Regions from separate parts of the Streptomyces zaehneri genome, predicted to be linked through region 2. Evidence: riboswitches for the same ligand, from Rfam matches in the RefSeq annotation. Region 2 holds a riboswitch; each other region holds the start of a gene.
The links. A riboswitch is a leader RNA that binds a small molecule or an ion and turns the genes downstream of it on or off. The one in region 2 is predicted to bind cobalamin.

Region 1 (3,802 bases), on a different contig from region 2:
GAGGACGAAGGGGTCGGCGAGCGGATTGCGCAGCAGGGACTGCATCACCGCCCCGCACACCGCGAGGCCGGCGCCGCACACCGCGGCGAGCAGGGTGCGCGGCAGCCGCAGGTTCCACACGATGCCGTCCCGCAGCGGAGTGAACTGCGCCTGTCCCCAGCCGAGATGGGCCGCGACCGCGGACCACACGTCACCGACGGCGATGTCCGCCGGGCCGATGGTGATGGCCACGGCGACCGAGGCGCACAGCAGCGCGAGACCGGACGCCCACAGCAGCGCCCGGCGCAGCCGGCCCACTGCCGCCGCCCGGGACGCCGGCGCCCCGGCAGCCGCCGTGGACGCCGACGGAGCGCCGGTCATCCCGCGAGGCCGTGGCCGCGCAGCGCCGCCGCCAGCTTCTCGATGCCCTCGACGGTCCTGACGGTCGGGTTCATGGCCTGTCCGGACAGCAGCACGTACCGCTTCTCCTTCACCGCGGTCATGTTCCTGGTGACCGGGTTCGACTCCAGGAACTCGATCTTCTTGGCGGCGGTCTCGGCCGTCTGCTGCCTGCGGGTCAGGTCGCCGATGACGAGGAGGTCCGGGTCGCGGTCGGCGACCGTCTCCCAGTTGACCTGGGGCCACTCCTGATCGGTGTCGTCGAAGGCGTTCTTCGCGCCGAGCTCGTTCGTGACGACGCCCGGCGCGCCGCAGCAGCCCGCGAGGTACGGGGACTGGGAGTTGGCGAACCAGTACATGAGGGTCACGCCCCGGGCGTCCAGGCCGGCGGTGGCCCTGGTCACGCGGTTCCTCAGTTCGGCGACGAGCTTCTCGCCGCGCTCCCGGACGCCGAAGACCGCGGCCAGGTCGCGGACTTCGCCGTAGACCGCGTCCATGGTCAGCGGCTCGGTGCGGACGCCGTCGCCGTCACCGCTGTTGTCCTTGCCGACACAGTCGGAGGGGGAGAGGTACGTGGGCACGCCGAGCTTCTCGAACTGCTCGCGCGGGGCGACCCCGCCCTTGCCGAGGGTGGAGGCGAAGGAGGCGGCGACGAAGTCGGGTTCGGTGTCCAGCACCGTCTCGAAGGAGGGGGCGTTGTCGGCGAGGCGCTTCACCTTCGCGTTCGCCTTCTCCAGGCCCTTTGCCACCGGGTCGGTCCAGGTGGCGGTCCCCGCCATGCGGTCGGCCAGCCCGAGGGAGAGCATGATCTCGGTCGTGCCCTGGTTGAGCGAGACGGCCCGCCGCGGAGGGCTGTCGACAACGACCCGCCGCCCGCAGTTGTCGAGCCGGACCGGACGGTCGGCGGCCCCGCTCCTGCCCGCCGAGCCGGAGCCCGCCGAGCCGGAGGAGCCCGCCGGGCCCGAGGAGCCGCAGCCGGCCAGCAGCAGGGCACCGGCCAGGAACAGAACGGCGGGCCGGGCAGAACGGAGGGGACGTGCGAGCGGCACAGGGTTTCCTTCGGCGTCGAGGGCTCAAGCGCGAAGCCCGGTCGTACGGTGCTCCCCCGGCCGTATGCGGGCGGCGGGGGCGGCCAGCAGGTCTTCGGACTCGGGGTCACCCGGACGAGGCGCCTTCCCGGACCGCGTACGCCGTCCAGTGGCCGTTGCCCCGCCCGTCGCCCTCACCGCTGCGCGTCAGCTCCGGATTCGCACCGGATTCCCTGACCCGTACACACTCACGTGCGCACATGGGTTCGACTGGCCTGGGCAAGCTACCACAGCCGCGGAGGCCGCCCGCGGGCCCTTCCGCGCGCCGGCTCGGGCCCTCTCGCCGGCTGTCGGGCCTGGTTACTATGCTCCTTCAGGCCAGAGGGAGAGAGCCATGCTGACCGAGGTCACGGCGACCCGCTACCTCGCTCCGCTGCGGGCGGGCGGCTCCGTGCCCGCCGTCGTCGAGGCCGACGACCTGGGCACCTACGTCGTGAAGTTCACGGGCTCGGCGCAGGGCCGCAAGGCGCTCGTCGCCGAGGTGATCGTGGGCGAGCTGGCCCGCGCCCTCGGGCTGCGCTTTCCCGAACTGGTCCTGGTCCGGTTCGACCCGGCGATCGCGGAGCGGGAACCGCACCAGGAGGTGCGGGAGCTGCACGCCGCGAGCGCGGGGCTCAACCTCGGGATGGACTTCCTGCCGGGTGCGGAGGACTTCACGCCGGAGGTCGCCGAGGCCTTCCCGGTGGAGCCGCTGGAGGCCGGGAGGATCGTCTGGCTGGACGCCCTGACCGTCAACGTCGACCGGACGGTCCACAGCTCCAACCTGATGGTCTGGCCGACCCTCGGCATCGCCGCGCCCCGGCTGTGGCTCATCGACCACGGTGCCGCCCTCGTCTTCCACCACCGCTGGGACGGCGCCGACCCCGAGAAGCGCTACGACTTCCGCCACCACGCCCTCGGCCGCTGCGCCCCGGACACCCGGGCCGCCGACGCCGAACTGGCGCCCAGGGTGACCGAGGAGCTGCTGCGCACGATCGTGGCGGAGGTACCGGACGCCTGGCTGACCGGCGAAGCGGGGTTCGCGACCCCGGACGCGGTCCGGGAGGCGTACGTGCGCTACCTCCACGCGCGCGTGCGGGCCTCGGCGGCCTGGCTGCCCACCGACTTCCCCGGCCCGCAGGAGCTCGCCGCCGACGAGGCACGGCGTGCGGCGCGGACACGGCAAGGACGGCCCGACTGGCTCAAGCGGGTCCCCGACCTGCACGGCAAGCCGGCCGCGGAACAGGATTGGTCGGTGCACCTCGGATGAGCGAACCGAGCGACGTGGGCGGGCGGGTCGAGATCGAGTACTGCACCCAGTGCCGCTGGCTGCCGCGCGCGGCCTGGCTGGCGCAGGAGCTGCTCACGACCTTCGAGGCCGAGCTGACGGAGCTCGCCCTGAAGCCCGGCAGGGGCGGCGTCTTCGTCGTCCGGGTGGACGACGAGGTGATCTGGGACCGCCGCGAACAGGGCTTCCCGGAGCCGACCGCGGTGAAGAAGCTCGTACGTGACCGAGTGGCCCCGGGACGGTCCCTGGGCCACTCGGACAGGTGAGCCTTCCGGCCGGTGCCGGTGCTCAGCCCTTGAGCTGCTCGTACGCCGGCAGGGTGAGGAAGTCCGCGTAGTCGTCGTCGAGGGCGACGGTCAGCAGCAGGTCGTGCGCCTGCTGCCAGTGGCCGGCCGCGAAGGCCTCCTCGCCGATCTCCGCGCGGATCGCGGCCAGTTCCGCGGCGGCGACCTCGCGGGCCAGCTCGGGCGTGGCCTTCACCGTGCTCCCGTCGCGCTCGAACTCCACTCCCGCGTTGATCCACTGCCAGATCTGCGAGCGGGAGATCTCGGCGGTGGCCGCGTCCTCCATCAGGTTGAAGATGGCGACCGCGCCCAGGCCGCGCAGCCAGGCCTCGATGTAACGGATGCCGACCTGAACGGCGTTGACCAGGCCCGGGTAGGTCGGCCGGGCCTCCAGCGAGTCGACGGCGATCAGGTCGCCCGCCTTGACGTCGACGTCCTCGCGCAGCCGGTCCTTCTGGTTCGGCCGGTCGCCGAGCACCGCGTCGAAGGAGGCCATGGCGATCGGCACCAGGTCCGGGTGGGCCACCCACGACCCGTCGAAACCGTCGTTCGCCTCGCGGTCCTTGTCCGCCTTGACCTTCTCGAAGGCGACCTTGTTGACCTCCTCGTCGCGGCGGGACGGGATGAAGGCCGCCATGCCGCCGATGGCGTGCGCGCCGCGCTTGTGGCAGGTGCGGACGAGGAGTTCGGTGTACGCCCGCATGAACGGGGCGGTCATCGTGACCGCGTTGCGGTCCGGGAGGACGAACCTGGTCCCGCCGTCACGGAAGTTCTTGACGATGGAG
Region 2 (3,802 bases):
ACGGCCGTGCGGACGGTCTCGTCCAGCCGCTCCCAGTCGATCGTGCCGGCCGCCGCGTCGACGAACGCGCCGAGGTTCACCGAACCGAGGTTGCAGACCGCCGTCTCGCCGTCGTCCGTGACCTCCAGGATCTCCGTGCAGAGGTTGGAGGAGTGCACGACGTGGCCCGGTTCGGCCGTCTGGTTGGCGGTGCGGTTGGCCGCGTCCTTGAAGGTCATCCAGCCGTTGCCGGTCTGCGCGAGGGTGCGCATCATGCGGCCGTAGAGATCACGGGCCGGGATGGTCCTCTTCGCGAGGCCCGCCTCCTCGGCCCCGCGGTAGGCCGCGTCGAACTCCTCGCCCCACAGGTCGACGAGCTCGGGCACGTCGGCGGGGGAGAACAGCGACCAGGGTGCGTCGGCGTTGACCCGGCGCATGAACTCGTCCGGGATCCAGTGCGCGAGGTTCAGGTTGTGCGTCCGGCGGGCGTCCTCACCGGTGTTGTCCCGCAGCTCCAGGAACTCCTCGATGTCGGAGTGCCAGGTCTCCAGGTAGACCGCCGCCGCGCCCTTGCGCCGTCCGCCCTGGTTCACCGCGGCGACCGAGGCGTCGAGCGTCTTCAGGAACGGCACGATGCCGTTCGAGTGCCCGTTGGTGCCACGGATCAGCGAACCGCGGCTGCGGATACGGGAGTACGAAAGGCCGATGCCGCCCGCGTGCTTCGACAGCCTGGCCACCTGGTGGTAGCGGTCGTAGATGGAGTCCAGCTCGTCCAGCGGCGAGTCGAGGAGATAGCAGGACGACATCTGGGGGTGCCGGGTACCGGAGTTGAAGAGCGTGGGGGAGGACGGCAGGTAGTCCAGACGGCTCATCAGCCGGTAGAGCGCGGCGACCTCGTCCAGGGAACGGGGCGTGTCGTCCTCGGCGAGGCCGCAGGCGACGCGCAGCAGGAAGTGCTGCGGCGTCTCGACGACCTTACGGGTGATCGGGTGCCGCAGGAGGTAGCGGCTGTGCAGGGTACGGAGCCCGAAGTAGCCGAAGCGGTCGTCGCCCTGCTGGTCGATCAGGGCGTCGAGGCGGACCGCGTGGACGCGCACGAACTCGGCGGTGCGGTCGGCGATCAGACCCTCGCGGTGGCCGACGGCGACCGATCCGGTGAACGAGGTGACGCCCTGGGAGGCGGCCTCCGCGGCGATGCTGATCGTCAGCAGCCGGGCGGCCAGCTTCGAGTAGGCGGGGTCCTCGGAGATCAGGCCCGCGGCGCCCTCCGTGGCCAGCTCGCGCAGCTCCGCGGTGATCTCGGAGGCAGCCCGCGCGGACCGGCCGCGCAGAGCGGCGGCGGCGACCCGGCCGGGGTCGGCGTCGGGCAGGTCGGCGGTCAGCTCGGTCAGGGTCCGCAGCAACGCGGTACCGGGACCGTCGGTCTCCAGCTCGGTGACGGAAACCGGGCCGGCTGGCGCGATGGTCACGTGGGGCTCTCCCTCGCTCGGCGATGGGCCTTGCGGAGGGCAGGGGGCAGCTCGCGAGCGCGGGGCGTCGCGTCCACCGGCCCACTCCACGAGACCCGGACGTCAGGGCACCCGGACCGGACGGCCGGGCACGCTGTTCGGCAGGACCTCGGACTGAACAGGCGTGCGCATACGGGTATGCGTGCACGCATGTACACCGTTGCGGGACAGTTCCGGATTCGCACCGGATTCCCCTGCGGCGACAGCGAGCATGAGCATACATCTTGTGCTCACCTGTCACGCCACCCCCAGATGTTGTGTCGGGGTGGCTTCAGAGCGTCAACTGGTGGGCGAGGGGAGTGATGTCGTACATGCCGGGCGATGTCGCCCCGGGCGCACGACGGCGGGCCGCCGGATCGCTCCGACGGCCCGCCGTGTGCCGTGCCGAACACCGTGCCCGGGTGCCGTCCCCGGTGACCGGTCCATGGCGTGTCCGACGATTCCCGTCGCGCACCCGGCGGGAATCGTCGGACGCGTCCTAGTGGCCCGCGCCCGCCGTCGCCGGGGGCAGCTCCACCACCACGCCGGGGTCGCCCGCGTCCGCCGTGTAGTCCTGCGGCTTCGTCTCGTCGACGCCGTCGGGAGCCTTGGCCGCCTTCAGGACGAAGGTCAGCACCACCGTGACGACGACGTTGATCACGAACGCCGTGAGACCGATGTAGCCGATCTCGCCGATGCCCGGGATCTCCTTCGACGAGCCGCCGAAGTGCTTCTGGGTCGGGGACGCGACACCGTACGCGGCGAAGGTGCCGTAGACCATGCCGACCGCCCAGCCGGCGAGCAGGGCCCAGCGGTGGAACCAGCGGGTGAAGAGGCCGCCGACCAGGGCCGGGAACGTCTGGAGGATCCAGATGCCGCCCAGCAGCTGGAAGTTGATGGCGACCGTCTTGTCCATGGTGAGGACGAAGACCAGGGCGCCCACCTTCACCAGGAGCGAGACCAGCTTGGAGACCTTCGTCTCCTGGGCGGGTGTCGCGTCCGGCCTGATGAAGTCCTTGTAGATGTTGCGGGTGAAGAGGTTCGCGGCCGCGATCGACATGATGGCCGCGGGCACGAGCGCGCCGATGCCGATCGCCGCGAACGCCACCCCCGCGAACCAGGACGGGAACATGTCCTCGAACAGCTGCGGGATCGCCAGCTGCCCGTTGGTGACCTTGACTCCGGCCGCGATCGCCATGAAGCCGAGCAGCGCCAGCAGACCCAGCATCAGGGAGTACAGCGGCAGGATCGTGGTGTTGCGGCGGATCACCTCACGGCTGCGCGACGACAGCGTCGCCGTGATCGAGTGCGGGTACATGAACAGGGCGAGCGCCGAGCCCAACGCCAGCGTGGCGTACGTCCACTGGCCGGGTTCCGCCGGCGCCAGCGCGCCGCGCGGCTTGCCCGTCGCCGGGTTGGTCTGGCTGAACGCCTCGCCGGCCTTGGCGAAGATGTCGTCGAAGCCGCCCAGCTTGATCGGGATGTAGATGATCGCCACCGCGATGACGATGTAGATCAGCGTGTCCTTCACGAACGCGATCAGTGCGGGGGCCCGCAGACCCGAGGAGTACGTGTAGGCCGCCAGCACGCCGAACGCGATCAGCAGCGGCAGGTCCTTCATGAACCAGTTGGTGTCCTCGCCGCCGCCGACGCCCATCACGTCGAGCACGGCCTGGATGCCGACCAGTTGGAGCGCGATGTACGGCATCGTCGCCAGGATGCCGGTGACGGCGACCGCCAGCGACAGGCCCTTCGAACCGAACCGGCCGCGCACGAAGTCCGAGGTCGTCACATAGCCGTGCTTGTGGGACACCGACCACAGGCGGGGCAGGAAGGTGAAGATCAGCGGGTAGACGAGGATCGTGTACGGCACCGCGAAGAAGCCGGCCGCGCCCGCCGCGTAGATCGCCGCGGGTACCGCGACGAAGGTGTAGGCGGTGTACAGGTCGCCGCCGAGCAGGAACCAGGTGACCCAGGTGCCGAACGAGCGGCCGCCGAGGCCCCATTCGTCGAGGCTGTCGTTCTCCGCCTTGCGCCAGCGCGCGGCCAGGAAGCCCATGACCGTGACGGCCAGGAAGAAGAAGATGAAGACGGCGAGCGCGACGCCGTTCACGCCGTCCTTCACTCCGACGCACCCCCCTTCGCGGAAGAAGAGGCGGCGCGGCCGCGCTGGTCACGCTGCCACAGCTTGTACGCGGTCACCGTGAGCGCGGCGGACAGGGGCACCCACAGCATCTGGTACCAGTAGAAGAAGGGGATCCCGATGAACGCCGGATCCACCTTCGCGTACGACCCCACCCACAGCATTGCCACGAAGGGCGCGATCAGACAGAGGG
Region 3 (3,802 bases), on a different contig from region 2:
GAACGGTTTCCACGACACCGCCAACGCGATGGCCACCACCATCTCGACCGGTGCCCTCAAGCCCAAGGTTGCGGTGGCCATGTCCGCCGCGCTCAACCTTGTGGGAGCTTTCCTCTCGGTGGAGGTCGCCAACACGATCTCCAAGGGTCTCGTCGACGAGACCGGCATCCGTCCCGAGGTCATCTTCGCCGCCCTGGTCGGCGCGATCCTCTGGAACCTCCTGACCTGGCTGGTGGGCCTGCCCTCCAGTTCCTCGCACGCCCTGATGGGCGGTCTGATCGGCGCCACCATCGCCTCGGCCGGCATGGGCGCGGTGCACGGTGACGCCCTGGTCACCAAGGTGCTGATCCCGGCGATCGCGGCACCGATCGTCGCGGGCGTCGCGGCGATGCTCGCGACCCGCCTCTCCTACACCCTGGGCAAGAAGGCCGACGGCAAGGCGGCGGCCAAGGGCTACCGCGCGGGCCAGATCGCCTCGGCCGGCCTGGTCTCCCTCGCGCACGGCACCAACGACGCGCAGAAGACGATGGGCATCATCACCCTGGCCCTGGTGGCCGGCGGTGCCGTGGCCCCCGACTCCGACCCGCCCACCTGGGTCATCCTCTCCGCCGGCCTGGCCATCGCGCTCGGCACCTACCTCGGCGGCTGGCGCATCATCCGCACCATGGGCAAGGGGCTGACCGACCTCCAGCCGCAGCAGGGCTTCGCCGCCCAGACCAGCGCGGCCACGGTCATCCTGGCCTCCTCGCACCTCGGCTTCTCCCTCTCCACCACCCACTCGGTCTCCGGTGCGGTGATGGGCGCGGGGCTGGGCCGCAAGGGCGGTGTGGTCCGCTGGTCGACGGCGACCCGGATGTTCGTCGCGTGGGGCCTGACGCTCCCGGCCGCGGCCCTGGTGGGCGCGCTCGCCGAGTCCGTCACCGGCCTGGGCGACTGGGGCACGGCCCTCGTCGCGGTCTTCCTGATCGCCTCCAGCGCGGCCATCTGGAAGATCTCCCGGCGCGAGGTCGTCGACGCCTCGAACGTCAACGAGCACGACGAGCCGGCGGGCGTCGTCACGACGGCGATCGCCGCCGTCACCCCGCCGCCCCCGGGCACCCTGGCCGAGGACCTCGCGGACCTGACGGCCACGATCCCCGGCCCGGCGGCAGAGCCCGCGACCCCCGCCGCTCCCCCGGCCGCGGCCGTCTGAGCCCGCGCACCCGGCACGAAGGAAGAGAAGCAGCATGAAGATCGACTGGGCAGCCCTGGGCTCTGTCTTCGGCGTCAGCCTCGTGGTCACCGTGGGCCTCGTCGCCCTGTTCACCCTCGGCGTCATGGGCCTGTCGCGGCAGGAACGCGCGTCGGCGCAGGGCGGCTCGGCCACCCTCGCGGTGACCGGCGCGTACGCGTGCTTCGCGGCCTGCGCGGCGGCGGTGGCGTACGGGATCTCACTGATCGTCGCCTGACGCGCCATCCGGACACCCTCGAGGTGCGGGACGGATCACCGTCCCGCACCTCTTGTCGTTCGCGGCCCCGCCGACGCGCCCTGTGTGGGGTTCTGCACACTCGAGCCGCGCAGGTCAAAGGCAAGTTGACGGCTCTTGCGGGCCGTGGTGGACTGCCCGAGCCATGTACGGCAGCAGAAGAGGAAGCCGGTGTGAATCCGGCGCGGTCCCGCCACTGTGACCGGGGTAGAAACCCCCGGGAGCCAGGAACTCTCGCCGCCGGTCTCGTCGAACCAGGGCGTGGACACCCTGAGTGAGGACATATCGCCATGCTCGCTCGGCCGTTGAGGTACAGCACCAGGTCGCTGCCCGACCCCACGGCCGGCTGAGCCGATGCGTGCCGATCGCCTCTACGCGTACGGCGCCGCCACCGGCCTTCTGGGCGACCTGCTGTTCGGAGATCCCCGCCGAGGGCATCCCGTCGCCGCGTTCGGGCGGGCCGCCGGCGCCGTCGAACGGCTGCTGTGGCGGGACCACCGGGGACGCGGTGCCCTGCACGCCGTCGTGTGCGCCGGCGGGGCCGTGGCCCTGGGAGCCGTCGCTCAGCGGGCCGTACGCCCCTCCCCCGCCGCCACCGTCGCTCTCGTCTCCGCCGCCACCTGGGCCGTGGTCGGGGGCAGTTCGCTGGTCCGGGAGGCGCGGGCCATCGGCCGGGCGCTCGAGGCGGGGGACGTCGAGGCCGCCCGGGAGCGGCTGCCGCGTCTGTGCGGGCGGGATCCGCAGGCGCTGGACGCCGACGGGATCGCCCGCGCGGTCGTGGAGTCCGTCGCCGAGAACACCTCCGACGCCGTCGTGGGGGCGCTGGTGTGGGGGGCCGTGGGCGGGGTGCCGGGCCTGGTCGGGTTCCGGGCCGTCAACACCCTGGACGCCATGGTCGGTCACCGGTCGCCGAGGTATCTGCGCTACGGCTGGGCCGCCGCCCGTCTCGACGACGTCGCCGGATGGCCGGGAGCCCGGCTGACCGCCGTGCTCGCCGCCCTCGCGGGGGACGATCCGCGGGGCGCCGTGCGGGCCTGGCGGGCCGACGCCCGACGGCATCCGAGCCCCAACGCCGGTCCGGTGGAAGCGTCCTTCGCGGGCGCCCTCGGGGTGCGGCTGGGCGGGACCCTGTCGTACGCCGGGCGGGTCGAGCACCGGCCCGTGCTGAACGGCGCGGCCGGGCGGCCCGTCGTCGCCCGGGACATCGAACGTGCCGCGCGGCTCTCCCGCCGCGTCGGCCTCCTCGCGCTCGGCGTCACCGTCGCCGCGCGCGCCGTCGCCACGAGCATCGTCGCGGGCGAGGGGCGCAACCGGATCAACCAGCTGAAGGGGCGTACGACATGAGCGGGGGTCTCCTCGTCGCCGGCACCACCTCCGACGCCGGCAAGAGCGTCGTCACGGCCGGGATCTGCCGGTGGCTGGTGCGGCAGGGGGTGAAGGTCGCACCGTTCAAGGCGCAGAACATGTCCCTCAACTCGTTCGTGACGAGGGAGGGCGCCGAGATCGGGCGGGCCCAGGCCATGCAGGCCCAGGCCTGCCGGGTGGAGCCGACCGCGCTGATGAACCCCGTGCTGCTCAAGCCGGGCGGCGAGCAGAGCAGTCAGGTCGTGCTCCTCGGCAAGCCGGTGGGCGAGATGACCGCCCGTGGGTATCACGGAGGGCGGCAGCAGAAACTCCTCGGAACCGTCCTCGACTGCCTCGCCGAGTTGCGGGGCACGTATGACGCGGTGATCTGTGAGGGGGCGGGCAGTCCGGCCGAGATCAATCTGCGGCGGACCGACATCGTGAACATGGGGATCGCGCGGGGCGCGCGGCTGCCCGTGCTCGTCGTCGGCGACATCGACCGCGGGGGCGTCTTCGCCTCCTTCTTCGGCACCGTCGCCCTGCTCTCGCCCGAGGACCAGGAACTGGTCGCCGGGTTCCTGGTCAACAAGTTCCGGGGGGACGTCTCCCTGCTGGAGCCGGGCCTGGACATGCTGCACGGGCTCACCGGGCGGCGGACGTACGGCGTGCTGCCGTTCCGGCACGGGCTCGGCATCGACGAGGAGGACGGGATGGGGGTCCCCCCGCTCGAGCGAAGCCGAGAGTGGGGGAGGGTCTCGCTGCGCGGGACCGTGCGGGAGTCCGACACCGCCCCGCCCGTCGGCGAGGACGTGCTGCGCGTCGCCGTCTGCGCCGTCCCGCTCATGTCCAACTTCACGGACGTGGACGCGCTGGCCGCCGAACCCGGCGTCGTCGTGCGGTTCGTGGACCGGCCCGAGGAACTGGCCGACGCCGACCTGGTGGTGATTCCGGGGACCCGGGGAACCGTGCGCGCCCTGGAGTGGCTCCGGGAG
Region 4 (3,802 bases), on a different contig from region 2:
CCGGCGGTCCGGCCGGGGGTGTGCGCCACTCGTACGGGGTGTGCGCCGGTCACCACGGCCGGCCCCCGCGCACTCATGGGCCCACCGGCCTCCGGGACCCGACCATCGGATCCGGTGGACAGGGCTCGCTCTCCATCCGCGTCGGGGCGAGCCCTGTCCGCGTGCCCGGTGCGCCACCGCCACCGGATGCCCGCCGCCCGGCCGGCTTCCCCACTGGACGGGGGCAGGGGCTTCCTCGGCGAGCACGGCATGGAGAAGATCGTCCATGACCTGTGCGTCCAGCACCCTGGAAGGAAGCAACGAGATCATGCGCGTCAACGTGGCCCGCGGCCTGACGGAGGCACTCGGATGAGCGACATCGAGGCGCCCGTCCTGCTGCACACCACCGGCCGAGCCGCCCACATCACGCTCAACCGACCGAGGGCCATCAACGCCCTGAACCACGCGATGGTGCGCCGCATCGACGCCGCGCTGACGGCATGGGAACGTGATCCGGCCGTCGAGACCGTCGTCATCTCCGGCGCGGGGGAGCGCGGCCTGTGCGCGGGCGGCGACATCCGTGCCGTCCACGACGACGCCCGCGACGGCGACGGCACCGCCTCGGCCGCCTTCTGGCGCGACGAGTACCACCTCAACGCCCGCATCGCCCGCTACCCCAAGCCCTACGTCGCCCTGATGGACGGCATCGTGATGGGAGGCGGGGTCGGCGTCTCCGCGCACGGCAGCGTCCGGGTCGTCACCGAGCGGTCGAGGATCGCGATGCCCGAGACCGGCATCGGCTTCGTGCCGGACGTCGGCGGCACCCACCTGCTCGCCCGCGCCCCGGGCGAACTGGGCACCCATCTCGCCCTGACGGGCACGCAGATCGGCGCCGGGGACGCGGTGTCGTGCGGGCTCGCCGACCACTGCGTACCGTCCGCCTCCCTCCGGCGGCTGGCCGACGACCTCGCCGTGCTACCCGTACGGGATGCCCTGGACCGTCACGTACAGCCCTTGCCGGCGGGCGAGTTGGCCGGCCGGCGGGCGTGGATCGACACCTGTTACGCGGCCGACACCGTCGAGGAGATCGTCCGACGGCTCTTCGCCCACGGCGACCCGGCGGCGAAGGAGGCCGCGGAGACCCTCCTGACCAGGTCGCCCACCTCGCTCAAGGTCACCCTGGCCGCCCTGCGCCGTGCCCGCCGGCTCGGCTCGCTGGAACGGGTGCTGGAACAGGAGTACCGCGTCTCCTGCGCCGCCCTGACCACGCCCGACCTGGTCGAGGGCATCCGCGCCCAGGTCATCGACAAGGACCGGGACCCGCGTTGGTCGCCGGCCACCCTCGCCGAGGTCACCGGGGCCGACGTCGAGCGCTTCTTCACCCCGCTCGGCGAGCGCGAACTCGGGCTCGCCCGACCCGACACCGCCGCGGAGGGGCTCCGCTGAGCGCAACCGGCGTGGTGATCCGGGCCACCTGGCCGTGGAGTGCGGGGTCACGCCAGGTGGGGCGGTATTGGCCGGGGGCCCGACACGCGATACCGTCGCTCTGATATCGACGACGGCGAGACGGAAGCCGGTGAGAACCCGGCACGGTCGCGCCACTGTGGACGGTGTACCCCGAAGGGGCACACACCGCGAGTCAGACCCGTGGCCGTCGTCATGTGCACCACCGAGATGGGACGCGAACTCCCAGAGGAGGTTCTGCCATGGCGCAGCATGTCGCCCAGCCGACTACCACCACGCCTGTCGTACCCGCCAAGTTGCCGCTGAAGGACATCGCCCCGTGGGCGGTCTTCTTCGGCGTCCTGATGCTGGTCCTGCTGTACTTCGTCGGCGCGGAGCAGGGCGCGACAGCCGTCGTCTCCGGCGAGGACGTTCACGAGTGGGTGCACGACGCCCGCCACCTGCTCGGTTTCCCCTGCCACTGATCCCGAGGGGAACCCCGGCACACCCATGAACTCCGCAACGGTAAGAAACCTCCTCGTGCGGGGCATGCTCGCCGGCCTCGGCGCCGGCGTGCTCGCCCTGATCGTCGCCTACTTCCTCGGCGAGCCGAACGTCGACAGCGCGATCGGCTTCGAGGAGTCCCACGCCGCGGGCCACGAGCACCACGAGGTGGAACTCGTGTCCCGCAGCCTCCAGTCCACCGCCGGCCTCGCCACCGGCGTGCTGATCTACGGGGTGGCCTTCGGCGGCATCGCCGCCCTCGCCTTCTGCTTCGCCCTCGGCCGCGTCGGCCGGTTCACCCCGCGGGCCACGGCCCTTCTGCTGTCGGGGACCGCCCTGCTCGCCGTGTACGTCGTGCCGTTCCTGAAGTACCCGGCCAATCCGCCCGCGGTCGGTGACGGCGACACCATCGGCAAGCGCACCACGCTGTACTTCCTGATGATGGTGCTCAGCGTGCTGCTCGCGGTCGCCGCGGTGATCCTGGGCAAGCGGCTCGCACCGAGGCTCGGCCCCTGGAACGCCACCGTCGCGGCCGTCCTCGGCTTCGTGCTCGTCATCGGGCTGGCCTACGAGTTCCTGCCCGCCGTCAACGAGGTGCCGGGCGACTTCCCGGCCGCCCTGCTGTGGCGGTTCCGCCTGTCCGCCCTCGCCATGCAGGTCACGCTCTGGGCAGGCTTCGGCCTCGTCTTCGGTGAACTGGCCGAACGGCTGCTGCACCCCAAGCCCGCCACGGTGACCGCGGGCACGCCGGTGGCCGCCCCGCACTGACCCGACCGGCACGACGATCCGACGAGAGGGCCCCGTCCCGGGGCCCTCTCGTGTGCGCGAGCCGACGCCGGATCAGCGGCCGGAGCGCCCCGCGAAGACGGCGACACGGACATCCGACCGGCCGTTCGTACCCGGCGGATGCCCGCCGGGCTCGTCGCGCTCGCTCTCGGTGGATTCGGGATCGGTCCGACCGAGTCCGCGATCGCGGGGCCGCTTGCGCAAGTGAGCCGCAGCCTTGCGGTGTCCGAGGCCGCGGCGGGACGGCTGATCTGCGGGTACGCCCTGCCGGTCGCGGTGGCGCGATCGTCGTGACCGCCGCCGCTTTCGGCAAGGCCCACCCCGGACCCACCCCCTCCACCGGGAACCCGAGGACCTGGTCGCCCGTACGATCGAGTCTGCTGTCATGACCCGCATCCCGCTCGCGGGCACCGACCGGATCCCCGGGGAGGGACTGTGATCGCCGTCGTCGGCGCCGGACTCATGGGCGCGGCCACCGCCTGGCAACTGGCCCGCCGAGGCCACGAGGTCACGCTCGTCGAGGCGTACGACATCGGCCACCGGCACGGAAGTTCGCACGGCAGCTCACGGATCTTCCGGCGGGTGTACGCCGACCCGTTCTACGTGCGGTTGACCGGACAGGCCTACGAGCAGTGGCGGGAGCTGGAGGACGACGGTTCGGCCTCCCTGCTGCGCACTACCGGTGGGCTCGACATGGGCGAGGACCACGACCCGAAGGCCCTCGCCGACCTCCTCGGCGCGGCCGGAGTGCCCCACGAACTCCTCGGCGCGGAAGCCGCCGCCGAGCGCTGGCCGTACATCCGCGTCACCGGTCCGGTGCTCCACCACCCGGAAGCGGGCGTGGTCGACGCCGACGAGACCGTGGGGACCTGCGTACGGCGGGCGATCGAACACGGAGCGCGGGCGGTCATCGGCGCCCGCGTCACCGGCATCGACGTCCGGGGGAGCGAGAAGGTGCGCCTGCACACCGACGACGGCCGCGAGATCGTCGCCGACACGGTGGTGATCGCGGCCGGCGCCTGGCTGCCCGAGCTCGAACTGCCCTTCTCGCTGCCTCCGTTGGCGGTGACCCAGCAGCAGGTCTTCCACT

Region 1: another riboswitch for cobalamin. It lies ahead of QQM72_RS09715 (ABC transporter substrate-binding protein); the one in region 2 lies ahead of QQM72_RS00375 (ribonucleoside-diphosphate reductase subunit alpha).
Region 3: another riboswitch for cobalamin. It lies ahead of QQM72_RS21420 (cobalamin biosynthesis protein); the one in region 2 lies ahead of QQM72_RS00375 (ribonucleoside-diphosphate reductase subunit alpha).
Region 4: another riboswitch for cobalamin. It lies ahead of QQM72_RS08225 (CbtB domain-containing protein); the one in region 2 lies ahead of QQM72_RS00375 (ribonucleoside-diphosphate reductase subunit alpha).

Annotation. Positions count from the first base shown of each region.
Region 1 covers NZ_JASTTJ010000004.1:302,929-306,730, reverse strand. Annotated here, with positions in the region: gene QQM72_RS09720 (FecCD family ABC transporter permease) at 1-360, opposite strand, end outside; gene QQM72_RS09715 (ABC transporter substrate-binding protein) at 357-1,427, opposite strand; cobalamin riboswitch at 1,496-1,696, opposite strand; gene QQM72_RS09710 (HipA family kinase) at 1,801-2,715, shown strand; gene QQM72_RS09705 (SelT/SelW/SelH family protein) at 2,712-2,999, shown strand; gene aceB (malate synthase A) at 3,022-3,802, opposite strand, start outside.
Region 2 covers NZ_JASTTJ010000001.1:78,076-81,877, forward strand. Annotated here, with positions in the region: gene QQM72_RS00375 (ribonucleoside-diphosphate reductase subunit alpha) at 1-1,448, opposite strand, end outside; cobalamin riboswitch at 1,571-1,740, opposite strand; gene mctP (monocarboxylate uptake permease MctP) at 1,966-3,591, opposite strand; gene QQM72_RS00385 (DUF3311 domain-containing protein) at 3,588-3,802, opposite strand, start outside.
Region 3 covers NZ_JASTTJ010000012.1:182,393-186,194, reverse strand. Annotated here, with positions in the region: gene QQM72_RS21430 (inorganic phosphate transporter) at 1-1,192, shown strand, start outside; gene QQM72_RS21425 (hypothetical protein) at 1,227-1,448, shown strand; cobalamin riboswitch at 1,580-1,719, shown strand; gene QQM72_RS21420 (cobalamin biosynthesis protein) at 1,821-2,810, shown strand; gene QQM72_RS21415 (cobyric acid synthase) at 2,807-3,802, shown strand, end outside.
Region 4 covers NZ_JASTTJ010000003.1:564,258-568,059, forward strand. Annotated here, with positions in the region: gene QQM72_RS08220 (enoyl-CoA hydratase/isomerase family protein) at 349-1,425, shown strand; cobalamin riboswitch at 1,505-1,648, shown strand; gene QQM72_RS08225 (CbtB domain-containing protein) at 1,686-1,907, shown strand; gene QQM72_RS08230 (CbtA family protein) at 1,933-2,694, shown strand; partial or broken gene QQM72_RS40845 (MFS transporter) at 2,833-3,014, shown strand; gene QQM72_RS08235 (FAD-dependent oxidoreductase) at 3,148-3,802, shown strand, end outside.